Regions from separate parts of the Paenibacillus sp. UNC217MF genome, predicted to be linked through region 3. Evidence: riboswitches for the same ligand, from Rfam matches in the RefSeq annotation. Region 3 holds a riboswitch; each other region holds the start of a gene.
What was found. Region 3 has a riboswitch for thiamine pyrophosphate ahead of tenA (thiaminase II). Riboswitches for the same ligand answer to the same signal wherever they lie in the genome.
Positions count from the first base shown of each region.

Region 1: another riboswitch for thiamine pyrophosphate. It lies ahead of BP95_RS0123310 (hypothetical protein); the one in region 3 lies ahead of tenA (thiaminase II).
Region 2: another riboswitch for thiamine pyrophosphate. It lies ahead of BP95_RS0128535 (YkoF family thiamine/hydroxymethylpyrimidine-binding protein); the one in region 3 lies ahead of tenA (thiaminase II).

Region 1 covers NZ_KK366028.1:369,572-374,695, forward strand. Annotated here, with positions in the region: gene BP95_RS0123290 (sensor histidine kinase) at 1-33, opposite strand, end outside; gene BP95_RS0123295 (response regulator transcription factor) at 37-786, opposite strand; gene BP95_RS31240 (beta-propeller fold lactonase family protein) at 890-2,176, shown strand; gene BP95_RS34655 (stalk domain-containing protein) at 2,104-2,256, shown strand; gene BP95_RS0123305 (ZIP family metal transporter) at 2,345-3,079, opposite strand; TPP riboswitch at 3,416-3,529, shown strand; gene BP95_RS0123310 (hypothetical protein) at 3,725-3,925, shown strand; gene BP95_RS0123315 (ABC transporter substrate-binding protein) at 3,895-4,953, shown strand; gene BP95_RS0123320 (thiamine-binding protein) at 5,116-5,124, shown strand, end outside.
Region 2 covers NZ_KK366031.1:37,917-43,040, reverse strand. Annotated here, with positions in the region: gene BP95_RS0128550 (serine hydrolase domain-containing protein) at 1-720, shown strand, start outside; gene BP95_RS0128545 (response regulator transcription factor) at 803-1,498, shown strand; gene BP95_RS0128540 (HAMP domain-containing sensor histidine kinase) at 1,482-2,864, shown strand; TPP riboswitch at 3,058-3,164, shown strand; gene BP95_RS0128535 (YkoF family thiamine/hydroxymethylpyrimidine-binding protein) at 3,310-3,903, shown strand; gene BP95_RS0128530 (ECF transporter S component) at 3,989-4,564, shown strand; gene BP95_RS0128525 (ABC transporter ATP-binding protein) at 4,566-5,124, shown strand, end outside.
Region 3 covers NZ_JMLT01000017.1:80,526-85,649, reverse strand. Annotated here, with positions in the region: gene BP95_RS0110790 (linear amide C-N hydrolase) at 1-735, opposite strand, end outside; gene thiE (thiamine phosphate synthase) at 866-1,579, opposite strand; gene thiD (bifunctional hydroxymethylpyrimidine kinase/phosphomethylpyrimidine kinase) at 1,576-2,391, opposite strand; gene thiM (hydroxyethylthiazole kinase) at 2,391-3,236, opposite strand; gene tenA (thiaminase II) at 3,233-3,934, opposite strand; TPP riboswitch at 4,063-4,165, opposite strand; gene BP95_RS0110765 (MerR family transcriptional regulator) at 4,366-5,124, shown strand, end outside.

The sequences.
Region 1 (5,124 bases), on a different contig from region 3:
CGCAAGGAGCTTGTAAATGAGTTTGATTTTCACCGTTTACCCTTCCTTTAACCGGTAGCCGATGCTCCGGACGGTTTCAATGAGATCGAATCCGGGATCAGTATCACGGATCTTTTGCCGGATATTGCCGATATGCACATCCACGATGCGGTCGACAACATCTTTATCGCCCAGCGGATACAGCACGTTCAGCAAATGCTCGCGGGTACAGACTTTCCCTTGCATTTTGAGCAAGGTGATGACAATTTGAGCTTCCTGGTACGTGAATTGCAGGGGTGCTTTCTTCCAATAAAACCGATGGCTTTCGGATTCGTATAACAAATTCGCGTTATTGTTCAAAATGAGCCCCGAAGCTTTCCGCTCCGACGTACGCATCCGGCGTAGAATTGCCTGCATCCGGGCGACGAGTTCTCGCGGGCTGAACGGTTTGCACAAGTAATCGTCGGCTCCACGTTCCAAACCCCGGATTTTGTCCTCTTCCTCGATTTTAGCCGTAAGCATGACGATAGGCGCGCTGCTGATTTTGCGTATTTCCCAGCATGCCGTAGTACCATCCATGAAAGGCATCATAATATCCAGAATGATGAAAGATGGAGCCTTAGTTTTCACCAGTTCAACAGCTCGCTGCCCATCGCTCGCGGCAAGCACTCGGCAGTTCAGTGCCCCAAAGTATTCCTGCAAAAACGAGACGAGCGAAGCATCATCGTCCGCAATCAGAATAGGACCTTCAAGCTGCAGCTTATCCATCGGAACATTCACCTCCACGGCTATCATTTTATCAGACATGATGCTCTCGTGTTCTTTATATGATCTTTACAATTCTCCGTTACATTGGTCAAGAGCCCCGTCTTACGTTGGCTCAAAACCTTTTCAGAGAGGCGATGAGTGAATGATGGTAAACAAAATGATAAAACCTGTACTTTTTGTCGGAATGGTACTTTCCGTTATTCAACCGGCCATTATTTTGGCTGCTGATAACAATTTGGCTTCGATCTCGGCTTCAGGAAACAACACCATTGCGGCAATCCGCCCCTTTGACGGCGAGATTATCAATAACTCACTGGCCGTAAGTCCCGACGAGCAAACTGCGGTTGTCTCGGATAGTCGTCAGCCATGGATTCGAGTCTATGATCTTGCCAAAGGAACTTTGCGTAAAGAGATCCGCGGCTTTGTCACACCAAGAAACATTATGTTCATTAACGGCGGTTTGCAGTTTGTCGTTTCGGATAGCACACTGGGCACCCTGCGATTTTACAACACGGAAGACCTGGCATTGAAGGATGAGGTTGCAGTGGGTCAAGGCGCATTTGGAACTGATGTCACCGCGGACGGAAATACCATGTATGTCAACAATGAAGCCAAAAGTACAGTAACGGTTGTTGATATCGGGCAGCATAAGACGACCGCTGTCATTCCGGGATTCTCCCAACCTCGTCAAGGGATAAAAGTATCTCCCGACGGTCGTTATGTGTTTGTTACTAACTTCAAGGGAGACAAGGTATCGGTTGTGGATGTCAAAACCAATGCAATCGTCCATGAGATCCACGGATTCTCGAAGATTCGAGCGATTTCAATATCCGCCGATGGCTCTACCATGTATGCGGCAAACAGCGGGCGTAATAGTATTGCCATAGTGGACATCTCACAAGGCAAAATCATTGGCGAGGTAAAGGTTGGGCGCGATCCTTACGGCGCATCCCTTTCTCCTGATGGAAAGATCCTTTTTGCCAGCAACAAGCTGGATAACTCCATTAATATAATCAGCACCTCCGACAACAGCAGCATCGGGATCATTAAAGGATTTTCAGAGCCCCGGCAAGCGATCAGCTTCAGCAAGGATGGAAACTTTGCTTTTGTCCTTAATCGCGATCTCTCTATTTCTCGAGTGGATGTGAAGGCTGGTATGATTCTCGATACTGTAAGCGATAAAGATGACATTTATTATGATGTCAAGGTCAATGTTAAAGGTAATCCGATTCAAAGTGAAGAGTATCCTTATTATAAATCCAAAGCCGACATCATTTATGTTCCTGTACGTTTCGTTTCAGAGGGTTTGGGTGCAACAGTGGAATGGAACAAGTTAACGTGGGAGGTAAAACCGCGTTGGCAGGTGATCAACAGATCCAACTCGATGGTCCGGTTGAAAAAAACGGGGAACGCACCTTTGTTCCGTTAAGCTTTATTTCGAAAGTCATGGGAGCCAGCGTAAAGTGGGATAATCCAAGCAGAACAGCAAATATTACGCCGGTTAAGTAATGATATAAAACGCTGCCTAGTCCATTGGTAGCCCTTGCATGAGCTTGATTGATGAACATGTTCTATTAAACGATTGAAGCATCATTGTTTAGAACCAGTCTGTCAATCCAATCATCGTAATAAGGCCAAGAATGAAGGAGACGGTGGCCGACCGCTGATGTCCGTCTCCATGACTTTCAGGAATCAGTTCTTTATACACAATGAACATCATTGCCCCTGCTGCAAAGGACAGCCCATATGGAACCAGATTGCTCACATAAGAGCTAAGTGTGTATCCGAGCATGCTGGTGACAATCTCAACGACGCCTGTTAAGGTAGCGATGCCAAGCGCTTTCCAGCGATTGATGTTCTGATTGACGAGGAATAAGGCGACGAGGAAGCCCTCTGGTGCATTCTGCAATCCAATGGAAAACGCGATTAACGGCCCAAGTGTATCATTGCTGCTCGCATAACTGACGCCGACAGACAAGCCTTCCGGCAAATTATGAAGGGTGATGGCCGCAATGATAAGGAATGATTTCTGTTCGATATTGATGCGAATTCGTTGATTCGGATTCTCCAAATCCATATGAGGCAGGGAATGCTCCAGCCACAGCAGCACGAAGCAGCCAAGCAGCAGGCCGAATGCAATCACGAACACATTAGAGCTGGCAAGCGCTTCGGGGATAAGATTGAACATTGAAGCTGTTGTCATGATCCCTGCTGTATAGGCGAGAAGGATATCCCTCATACGGTGAGACATGCTCCTCATGAACAAGATCGGGATGGCCCCGATGCCTGTGGATAAGGCGGAAATGGTGCTGCCGATTAACGCTTCTGTCATACTACTCTTCATCCCCTTGCTCGAATCCGGTATTCGAATTGAATTGATATTTGGTGATCGTATCATACAGACATCCTCTACGCCAAGAAATCAATGAGGTAATTATTTGGGTTAAAATGGAATATTGTCCCTTGTTTCACATGGAACTTTTTTCGACAGGAATCTAGTGAATATGAGCAATCTGCTGTCATAAAGCATACGAATAACGAAGTTGATGGGAGATATAAGCATTGCCTCAATGATCAGCGGACACTTTGCAATTTCTGTTTGTCACTGGACTTTCTGATGGATGAGGACTATAATTACCCGTGTAATATGGTAGCTTCGATAACTGCATATGCACGCTAGGGGTGCTGGAATTTGGCCGGCTGAGATTGTATCCCATTAAGATACCGACCCTTACACCTGATCTGGGTAATGCCAGCGTAGGAAAGACGTTGAACCGCGTCATTATTGTTATAATTAGGTTGCTTGATTATTCGTCATGCTTGCATGAATGTGCGCTGCTTTGGGCAGAATGGACATAATTGCTGTACGGATGAACGAATGCCGGATGACCTTATTGACGTGATTCATCGTATGATGCACATTCGCATATACGCGTAGAACGGCACACAAAGCGTCCCAGAGGGGGCGCTTTTTTTTGTGGATCTGAATCGTGTTGCAGGACGGCGGGACGGGAACTTGCTCATCCACACATATACGATCGAGCGGATCGTCCAACTGGTGAACGCGGCAGGCGTTATCGAAGCACTTTCTAATTTCATGATCGGCTCTCCACTAGTGAGGGAAGGAAGAGAAGGGGGATTCATCATATGCAACGGACACGCTTTACACGAGGGTTGATGCTGGCGCTCGTTATCATGATGACATTTGCGCTCGCTGCTTGCGGCGGCAAGGGTCAAGAAGCAGGACAAGGGAGCCAGGCAGAGGGGAACACGACTCAGGAGCAAGGAACGGATAAGTCGAAGGAGAAACGCGACATTAAGCTTGTGCTTGATTGGACGCCGAATACGAACCATACTGGCTTGTATGTCGCTAAGGAGAAGGGCTACTATGAGGAAGAAGGTCTGAATGTTGAGATATTGCAGCCGAGTACTGGCGCATCAGAGGCGATGATCGCATCGGGAGAAGCGCAATTCGGTGTTAGTGTTCAGGAAAGTATTACGATGGCTCGACAACAAAATGTTCCGATCGTGTCGATTGGTGCGATCATTCAGCATAATACATCAGGCTTTGCCGCGCCGAAGGACAAGAACATCAAGTCACCTAAGGACTTTGAAGGCAAAACGTATGGCGGCTGGGGCTCTCCGGTTGAGGAGATGATTATCCGCACGATTATGGAAAAGGACGGCGGCGACTATAGCAAGCTGAAGAGCGTCAACATGGGCAATGCCGATTACTTTACAGCCGTGAAGAAGGATATTGATTTCGCGTGGATCTTTTATGCTTGGACAGGTATTGAAGCAGAGCTTCGTGGTGAGCCGATTGATATGCTGTATGTCAATCAATATGCGAAGGAACTCGACTATTATACGCCGGTTCTTTCGACAAGCGAGAAGCTGATCAAGGAAGATCCTGAATTGATTAAGGCATTCATGCGTGCTACGTCCAAGGGCTATCAATATGCGATTGACAATCCAGAAGATGCAGCCAACCTGCTGCTTAAAGCTGTGCCGGATTTGAACAAAGATCTGGTTATCGCAAGCCAGAAATGGCTGAGTCCGAAGTATAAGGACGATGCACCTCGCTGGGGCGAGCAAAAGCGTGACGTATGGGCAAATTACATGAATTGGCTCGTGGGGAACAAATTAATGGATAAGAGCATTGATGTAGACAAGGCGTTTACGAATGACTTCTTGCCAGCTTCATAAGCCTATACGGTTATAGGAATAGGCAATGGGCGCATATGCGCCCTTTTGCTGTATATCGTTACCTGTGTATATCGTTACATGATATCGATACGAGATAATCGTCACCAAGACCGTTACAAGTTGATCATTACATGAGGATTGAGAAAGAGGAGGAGAAGCAAGATGGCGAAC
Region 2 (5,124 bases), on a different contig from region 3:
ATCGTGAAAGATCCGCTAGGAGAGCATGTGCTCCGTGAAATCGAGCCCCTGCTTTTCCAAGATGAACAAGGCGTAAAAGCTGCATTCAAGTTAAATGACAGCGGCGAGGTAAAGGCATTATATTACGACCAGAAATCAGATAGTTGGACCGAAAAATTAGCGGCGCCGCAGCATTATCAGGATGTTAATGACGACCATCCGTATGCATCGTATATCTATCACTTACGCCAATTGAAAGTCATTGATGACAGAAGCGGCGACAACCGCTTTCAGCCTGCACAAGCAATTACCCGGGAACAGTTTATCGGTTGGTTTATTCGATGGGCCGGGGTGTCTCCATCCAAGAGCACGCCTGCTTTCATAGATATATCCGACAGTTCGTTTGCTAAAGAAATACAAGCTGCTTATGAGCTTGGTGTCATTCAGAAGCCTGAGAACGGCAAATTTCATCCGCAGGAATTGTTGACGCGTCAGGAAGCAGCGACTATTATATGGCGTATGGCATTCAACCATGTGGGTACCAGCCCGAAAGAAGCCCGGCTCAGCGGCTCCACCGATACCTGGGCGCGTGAAGGCGTTCAGTTCGTCATTGCCAAGCAATTATTTGGGTCTGAAGTTGTCCAAGGGAAAGACGGGACGTTCGACTATCGATCCAAGCAGCCGATGCTGAAGCAAGAAGCTGCAGCAATGCTGTCTACGTTCGCTGACAATTTATTTTAATTCAGCACAACTCCCGATCCATCTGCGCTTAGCCGCAAGTGAATCGGGAGTTATTGTTGCATACATAGAGGTGGAACAACAAATGAAAACCATACTTATTATTGATGATGAAGCCGAAATTCGGGAACTGCTGACCATCTATTTAACCAACCACGGCTATGCCACGATTACAGCCGGGAACGGTGCCGAAGCGATGACCATCTTGCAGGAGCAGTCCATCGATTTGGTCATAGCCGATATTATGATGCCGCAAATGGATGGATTGGAATTACTCAAAAAAACACGGCAGAATTCGCAAATTCCGTTTCTCTTTATTTCTGCCAAGTCTGACGATATGGATAAAATCTACGGCTTGCAGCTCGGGGCGGACGATTACGTGGGCAAGCCCTTCAACCCACTGGAAGTCGTCAGCCGCGTTCAGGCGCTGTTCAGGCGAATCGACTCCTTTGCCAAGGTGGATAGGCAGGAGCAGGAGGTTATCGAAATCGGAGATGTGAGGCTGAATACAAGGAGCTGCCAACTGTTCAAGTCCGGCATCCCAAAAGAATTGACATCATACGAATTCAAGATTGTGGAGCTTCTTATGAGAGAGGCTGGCAGAGTATTGACCAAAGCGCATATTTACGAGCAGGTGTGGGGCGAGGAGTACATCGGAGACGAAAATTTAATTATGGTGTACATAAGCAAAATCCGTGAGAAAATTGAGGATAATCCGAGAAAGCCTATCCACCTCATTACGATTAGGGGGTTAGGCTACCGTTTTGAAAAAAGCAAATAATCTCTCCGGTCGACGTCCCTTGAAACGGGTATTTTTTCGAAATTATGCAGTGATATGCGTCCTGATGATAGCAGCGATCATTGTATCTCTCCTGAGCACGAACCTATTTATGAGGCGGTATATAGATGAACTGGTCGTTGCTCAAATTAATGGAACGGATATTTATCGGTACCCTTTCCACAACATCAGTGGGCATTTGCTGGACAAGTACGGCGGTTGGTTCGAAATCGTGAATGAGTCAGGCGAGATCATTTTTGTCAAAGGAAACAAAGAGGACGACATCAAGCATTACGAAGACGGTCAAATGTATGCCAAGATGGATGTAGAGCGCAACGATGATGCAATCTCCTATCATGCTTACCAAGCCAAAGGGCCGCATGGCGAATCATATGTATTGCTGTGGAAAATTCCTGAGCGCTTGTTGAAATTATCAACTGCGACAACGATCTTTGCTGCGTTATTAGCTATTTTATTATTTATCCTTCTTTACTTTTACGCCCGCTATTCGGTTAGACAAGTGAAAAAGCCGTTGCGGCAAATCTTAGAAGGCATCAAAGAGATGGAGCATTTCAATTACACGAAGCGGCTTCATTATTCAGCCGAAAAGGAATTCGCGGAAATACAAGATGCGTTTAACGGCATGGCTGAACGTTTGCAGCGCACTTCTGCTGAGAAGGAAGCCGCCGAGAACAATAAGCGAAACATGCTGCTGCACCTCTCGCATGATTTGAAGACGCCGATTACTTCGATTTACGGTTATTCGCAGCTTCTGTTGGACAATCAGGCACTGGAAGACAAAGATACCCGCAAATATATTCAATATATTTACGATAAGTCAGCGTATATGGCCAATTTAATTAAGGACTTATTTGAACTGGCGAAGCTGGATGACAAGCATACGGAATTGAGCAAAGAGAAAGTGAACGTTACGAAATGGTTCCAGCAGCTCGTGGTGGAATTTTATCCGGAAATAGAAGAGAAGGGATTTGAGCTGGAAGCACATATCCCGGAAGAACCGCTCTATGTCAAGATGGACAAGATTCATATGAGTCGCGTCATCACTAACTTAATTAGCAATGCACTGCGATATAATCCAGCGGGAACGGTGCTCTATGTGTCATGTGCACGACAAGAAGGAAACGTTATACTGTGGATCGGAGACGACGGAATTGGCGTTCAGGAGCCGATCAAAGAACATATTTTTGAAGAATTCATCCGTGGCGACGGGCCGATCAAAGACAGTACAGGCTTAGGTCTCGCCATTTGCAAAAAAATCATAACGCTCCATGATGGCACGATTGAACTAACGCAGGATCAGTGTTACCATACCTTGTTTCAAATCACGTTGACTATTACGGAGGACTAGAGTTCCTTCATGATGTCGGGCATCACCTTCAGGCTTCGATACCACGGATCGTTTGCATGCCCGGATCTAGCCCATTGCAATATTAAGCTCCAGTTTGAAGTATTCCTTTTGGTGTTACACCCTTTACAAACGGATCATCCCGTGTATAATGAAAGCTGTCAAGCATATGAACGATGGAAACTGCATAGTGAATTTCGAACACTAGGGGTGCTGTAACAAGCTGAGAGACAGCGGCAACGCTGTTAACCCTTACAACCCGAACTAGATAATACTAGCGTGGGGAAGTGTAGTCGACTGATTGATATAAGCTGCGGCTTCGTCATGTTCGTCATTGCATGAAGCCATGTCATACCCTTGTATCCTCAAGCGTAACTGCACCGACTCACGGTGCAGTTTTTTTGTTGTCTGCTGACCACATATTGATTCGTCAGGGAGGATATAAGTTATGAGTCAGTTATCTTGCGGTACGAGCCGCATCGTTGGTTGTCGCTTTTCTATCTATCCGATGAGCGATCGCTTCGTTGACCTTATTTTGGGAGCGTTGCGAGACACAGACATGTCTAAGGTATGGTGCCATACCGATGATGTCAGCACCTGGGTTCGTGGGCGTAGTGAACATGTATTCGATGTCGTTCAGTCAATCTTTTTACATAGCGCGGCAAGTGGAGAACATGTTGTGCTGAATGCTACCTTCTCTGTTGGCTGTCCGGGCGACACACAAGGAGATGCCTTCATGAATACGGACGAAATTCGAATGAATGCGGAACGGTATCAAGCGATTCCTCTCAAGGTCGCTGCTCATTTTGCGCTCTACCCGCTCGGAACGGCAGATTACATGGATACGATCTATGAGATCATTGGCCTTGCTAAGGAAGAAGGCACTTTCGATGAGAGCGCTCATTATGCAAGCCGCTTAGAAGGAGATGCACAGCGAGTATTTACTACACTTGAGAACGCGTTTAATCGGGCGAGAAAATCAGACAAGTCCCATGTAGTGATGACAACTACGATGTCAGCCAACAGCCCTTCCACAAGGTAGCAGCTGAAGATAAAGAATTTCCAAAATGCAAATTACAAACCAAACGGACTCATCCGATCATCGTTCTAAGAAAAGAGGAATGTTCATGAATTCGCGAAACAGCCAATGGAAATTACGAGATATTGTCGTTCTCAGTTCATTATCTGTTGTGTTTGCCGTCATTTATCTGCTCTTCTTGCAATTAGGCAATGTGCTTGTTGGCTTTATGGGGCCGATGGGATATGAAGTCATCTTCGGCATTTGGTTTATCGTATCGATCATCGCTACCTATATTATCCGCAAGCCCGGGGCTGCCGTCATTTCTGAGACAGTCGCTGGACTGATTGAGGTATTAATCGGCAACGCCGTAGGGCCTATTTTGATTGTATCCGCCCTAATTCAAGGTTTGGGTGCCGAAGCCGTATTTGCCGCTACAAGATATCGGAATTATTCAACCAAAGTGCTTATGCTGGCTGGGGTGGGCTCCGCTGTATTCAGCTTCGCGTGGGGGTATTTCCGCAGCGGTTATGCGGCCTACTCTGTTGGTCTCATCCTCGCGATGTTCGTCGTTCGCTGTATAAGTGGCGCACTCCTCTCGGGTCTGCTTGGCAAATGGATTGCGGACGCCTTGGCCAATACAGGAGTTCTTAGAAGCTTCCCAATTGCAAAGGGGCAGCGATAACATGGCAAGCCCAGCGCTTCTCATTCCCAATCACCCAGCACAATCGACCTTACAACGTGACGCCGAGCATGGAGCTCTTATTGCACTGGAAGCCACTGATCTGACACTCGCCTTCGAGACCGAAGGCAAGCCTGTCTTATCCAACATCAATGTCACCCTGCATGAGGGGGAAACCGTTCTGCTGTTGGGCCCAAGTGGCTGTGGCAAGAGCTCGCTAGCCTTTTGCCTTACCGGGCTATATCCACATGCAATAGACAGTCTAGTTGAAGGCAGTGTCCTCGTGTACGGCAAGCCAATCGAACAGTACGATTCCGGTGCAGCGGCCCAGCATATCGGAATTGTATTTCAAGATTTCGAAAGTCAGTTCTGTATGCTGCGTGTAGAAGAGGAAATAGCCTTTTGCCTAGAAAATCGGGATTGTCCTCGAACTGAGATGGAATCCATAATTCAAGAGGTATTAGAAAAGGTAGGATTGCTCGCATGGCGTCATGCGTATATCCACGAGCTGTCGGGAGGCATGAAGCAGAAGCTGGCTCTCGCCTGCGCTCTAGCCCTTCGCG
Region 3 (5,124 bases):
GCTTTGTTTCGTGTTGGCAGGACGAAAAGTCGTTTTCTGTAGGAATGCAGATCGAGCAAAGCGGGATTGGGGAGTCGGATCGCCTGGAATTCCGAGCTGGCCGCTGCCGTAGAGTTCACTTCCACAGCTGGTTTGCGCATTGTTTTCCAGGCTTAAGTGCTGATATAGCTCTTGATTGACAAGATGCCAAGGATATGTAGGCTCATTCGTCAATACGCCCAGTTTGCTCGGGTAAATTTTCATTTCCCCTTCAGTAAACTCCACGATTAAATGATTGCCGGATGCGTCACTGATAATATAATGCAGAAGCGCATAGGCGGACGGATATAGTTCTGAAATATTAATGACGGTCAAATCAGCCAAAGCAGCCTTTACCTCATGGGTATTTTTATAGTTCCCCAATAGATACGGAACGAAATTGGAGTTATATAGGATCGGAGTACCTGGTCGAGGTATAGGATATTTGCTGCAGGACAACCACAGCCCGGCAACGGAAAGTCCATGCTCGTTCAATCCGTCGGAGTAAAAGATAAAGTCTTCAATTGGATCGCCTGCTCCAACAAACCCGTACTTGTTTTTCCATTTCATTTCATCTCCCGGAAGATTGGCTTCAGGAAAAGACTGTCCACGAGGCACAAAATGACGATGGAATTGAGCTTCAATGTCCAGTCCATTGTTCTTGCGGAGACGATGCCGCCCTTCTTCGATTTTCGCGGTATCGATATATTTGTACACATGCTAATTCCTCCTTTTCATTTTCTTGAAACGGCGTACTTTTATATCTTATTAGCGGCACACAAAAAGAATCCGCCTTTTCAGACGGATTCCTCCATGATGTTCGACAATTGAACGACAAAGATGGTATCTATGGTATGACAGAAGGGCAAGCAACGCTTGGGTGACTCGATCCTGCTGTCGAGAGAACAGTTCCGGAAGCAAGTCCTCTCGCGGCATGACATACATTCTCCGCATGGGTAATGGCAGAGATAACAGCGATCCCGTCTGCACCAGCTCGAATTACATGTGGCGCACGCTCTGCCGTAATGCCGCCAATGCCTACGATCGGCAGTGATGTTATCTCTGTTAGCCGCTGAATGATTGCAGTGCCTTGCGGCTCTAGAGCATCCTCTTTGGAAGCAGTCGAATAAATCGGCCCAACGCCGAGATAATCGGCGCCTTGTTCCTCAGCCAGCAGAGCCTCAGCTGCCGAATGAACGGACACGCCGAGTATTTTATTGCCGATGCGATCCCTGACTTGCGCCGCTGGCTCGTCGTTCTGGCCGACATGAACCCCGTCCGCATTCAAGGCAAGCGCCAGCTCTACATCATCGTTCACGAGGAAGGGAATGCCGTGTCTTCTGCACACCGACTGAATGCGCATTGCGAGTTCTTTCTTAGCTGCTGTCTTCAGCGCGTTTGCGCCCTTTTCCCGAAACTGTATCATCGTAGCCCCTCCGCGAATGGCTTCCTCGACAATCGATCCAGGGTCTGCCCTGCAATTGGCGCTGCCGAGCACAAGGTACAGCCGCAAATAGGAACGCATGCGGGCATCTCCAATGCGACTATCTATACTTATCATCTGACCACCTCTTGCATCTGCCGCTGCCGATATGCCCAATGGTTGGTTGGGCCGTTGCCGCCGCCAAGCCCGAGCGTCTCCTCAATTGCTGCCTGAATATAATGCCGCGCAGTACGAACCGCTTCATTGGGAGCAGTGCCCTTCGCAAGTTCTGCCGTAATCGCTGCCGAGTAAGTGCAGCCCGTGCCATGAGTATGCTTGGTCATGATTCTGCGGTCTTCCAGCAGTGTGAAGTGGGCTCCGTCATAGAACAGGTCAACAGCCAGCTCGGTCGTCATGTCGTGGCCTCCCTTGATGATGACCATTTTGGCGCCGTAATCAGCAATTCTTATCGCAGCCTTGCACCGATCTTGCAGGGTGACAATCTTCATTCCTGCAAGCGCTTCTGCTTCTGGGATGTTCGGCGTGACAATCAGCGCAAGCGGCAGCAGGCGATTCTTCATCGCCTCTATGGCATCTTGCTGCAGCAGCTCTGCGCCTCCCTTGGCTATCGTGACTGGGTCGACGACAACGTTGTTCAAACCGAATGCTTCAAGGCGATTCGCTACTGTCTCAATAATGCCTGCGCTGAACAGCATCCCTGTTTTGACAGCATCAACCCCAATATCTTCTACGACGGCATTTATCTGTTCAGCAACGGCTTCATGAGATAGCGGGTATACGCCGTGAACACCAAGCGTGTTCTGTACCGTCACAGCCGTAATCGCTGACATGCCGAATACGTTCAGCTCTTGGAAGGTCTTGATGTCGGCTTGAATGCCGGCGCCGCCACCGCTATCGGAACCGGCAATCGTCAATGCTCGTGCGACCATCATAGCCATACCTTTCTTCTAGCGGAGGCTTGGCGAGGGGTGATTGTTGATGCCGCCGTATCGAATAGGTCGATCTCAGCCAAGGCATCAAGAAATGCAGTTTGGAAGCTGCCAGGACCTCGGTGGCCCGCTGTTCGATAGGCATGGGCTGCTGCGCCCCCATAATAAGACATCGCTGCGGCTCCTGCCAGCAATAAATCAGATTCTACCGCAGCAAATGCGCCGATGACCGATGTCAGCAGGCACCCGCTTCCCGTTATGCTCGTTAATATCGGATGACCGCCCGCAATAACGTAGCCGGTTGTGCCGTCTGTAATGACATCCTCTTTGCCCGAAATGGCAACGATGGTGCCGAAACGGTCAGCTGCCCGTGCAGCAAGATCGAACAACTCCTCAGGGGAACGAAGGGAGCTTTCAGACTCCATGCAATCCACGCCCTTGATCTCGCCAGCTTCACCCATCAGCTGAGCAATTTCCGCGGCATTGCCGCGCACGATCGAGACACGCAATTCCTTGAGCATCTTCACGGACACCTTCGTCCGATACGGCGTTGCGCCTGCGCCTACTGGATCGAGAATAACCGGAATGCCATGTACATTCGCCGACCGCCCTGCGATTAGCATAGCTTCTATCATGTCTGTATCGAGCGTGCCGAGGTTCAATACGAGCGCATCTGCTGCCTTGGCCATGTCTGCTACCTCTTCTTTGGCTGAAGCCATCACAGGGGAGGCGCCAATGGCTAGCAGACCGTTAGCGGTAAAGTTGGCGACGACGATATTCGTCATATTGTGGATGAGGGGGCGCCGTTCCTTAATACGTTGGGGGAAGAACTGCATATCGATCATCCTTGTTTCACCTCTGTCTTCTCCGCCAAGCGTACCGGCCAGTCTTCTACTTGATAAGCCATGTCCCAAAACATATATTCCAGCTGGCAGCTAGTCAGAAAATGCTTCTTCAGCTGCTGCTTGCGTGCTTGCGACAGCGATTCTGCCCATTCATCCAGCATTCGGCGCATTTTGTCCGTAACTCCGCCGCCGAGGTCTCCATAGAAATGAATCCACTCATAGAACGGATGGGTCTCATCTGGATTCACTTCTTTTAGCAGACGTTGTCCGATCTCCGTATATGTCCATGGGCACGGCAGCAAAGCCGCAATAATATCTTCTAGGGTTCCTTCGTGGGCCACGGTAAGCATATGGGACACATAATGGCTCGCAGAAGGGGCGAGCGGGTAGCCTTGCAGTTCTTCGAACGTTACGCCTGCCACGTTACAAAAATTATGATGGGGGTGTATCTCGCTATTCAGCACAAACGAGATTTGCTCGTTGAAAAGAGCCATTGTCTCTCGGCTGTTACATTTGGAAATCGCAATGCCGTAAATCCGAATAAAGGCATTCAAATATTCAAAATCCTGCTTTACGTAGTGAATCAACTGTTCTTTCTTGACAGTACCTTCAGCAATTCCCCGAACGAATGGATGATCCATAATGGCATCGTATATCGGCTCTGCTTCGTGTCTCAGTTCCTCCGTAAATGTAAGCATGAACAGCACCTCCGAATGATTGGATAGATGATGAATGCATGCTGAAATCTGGTCAAGGAGCACTTCGCGGCAGCCAAAAAAAGCCGCCCCGAAATGGAGCGGCTTCATCATGTCCATACAAAAAGACCATGAGGCCGGCTCCACTTCCCTCCGCCGGTATTACCCGGATCAGGTTCAAAGGGTCCAAGAATTCTTGTCTCAGCCGCCTATGCGGCTCCCCTAGTGGATTTCACGTCATATTCATCTTACGAACTACTTTAGCATTGATGGAGATAATTGTAAAACGTTAGTTTTCTCAACCATTCGGTCAAAACGATAATTTGTTAGTGCTTGGAGCGAAGTTTCGTATTGTAATTGACGCTGCGACAACTGATACAATAACCTCATAAGGCGCCTTATGATACGTCAAGTGACAGAGGTTGATGATAGTGATGGGCAACATGATAGGAATCGATAAATTATCGCAGGAAATCGGTGTGACGAGCCGTACCCTGCGCCACTGGGAGTCGCAGGGGTTGTTTGCAAGTCAGCGCGATACCAGTTCTGGCTGGAGGATGTATGATGAACAGACTGTGCTTGCAATCCGTATAACTGCTTTGTTAAGAGGGTTTGATATTGGGATTAAAGAGATTAAAGTGGTGCTGGCGGATATGACGTTCCGAACCGCACATCAGGTAATGACTCAGTATGCACACGAGATGATTGAGCACAAGAATGAGTGCATATCGAAGGAACTAACATTGAAGAAATGGTTGGAGCAGTTGCACAAGTACCTCAATGAACCGATTACGGCTCAATTGCTGCTGCAATTATGTCATGAACCGTTCCTACATTCAAATATGAAACATGAGGTGACAATGCCGATGAGTAATCAGTGGAGTTATTCTCCAGCATCGATCAAATTCGTAACCCTTCCACCAATGAGAATGGCTTGCCATGTTGTCGTAAGCGCATCACCAGAAGAAGAAGCGATCGAATCATTAGCGGACTGGCTCGTGCAAGCTGAACTGCAAGGAACGGCACGGCTATTTGGAAAAAATGAAGAACCACTCCCTGACGTTGAATCGAACGTTTACGGTTATTGTGCATATGCCTCCATTCCAGAAAATATCGATATACCAAGTCATTTGGCGGAGGCTAGGTTCTCCGGCGGGGTGTATGCCATGATGGAGAGTACAGATGATATTACG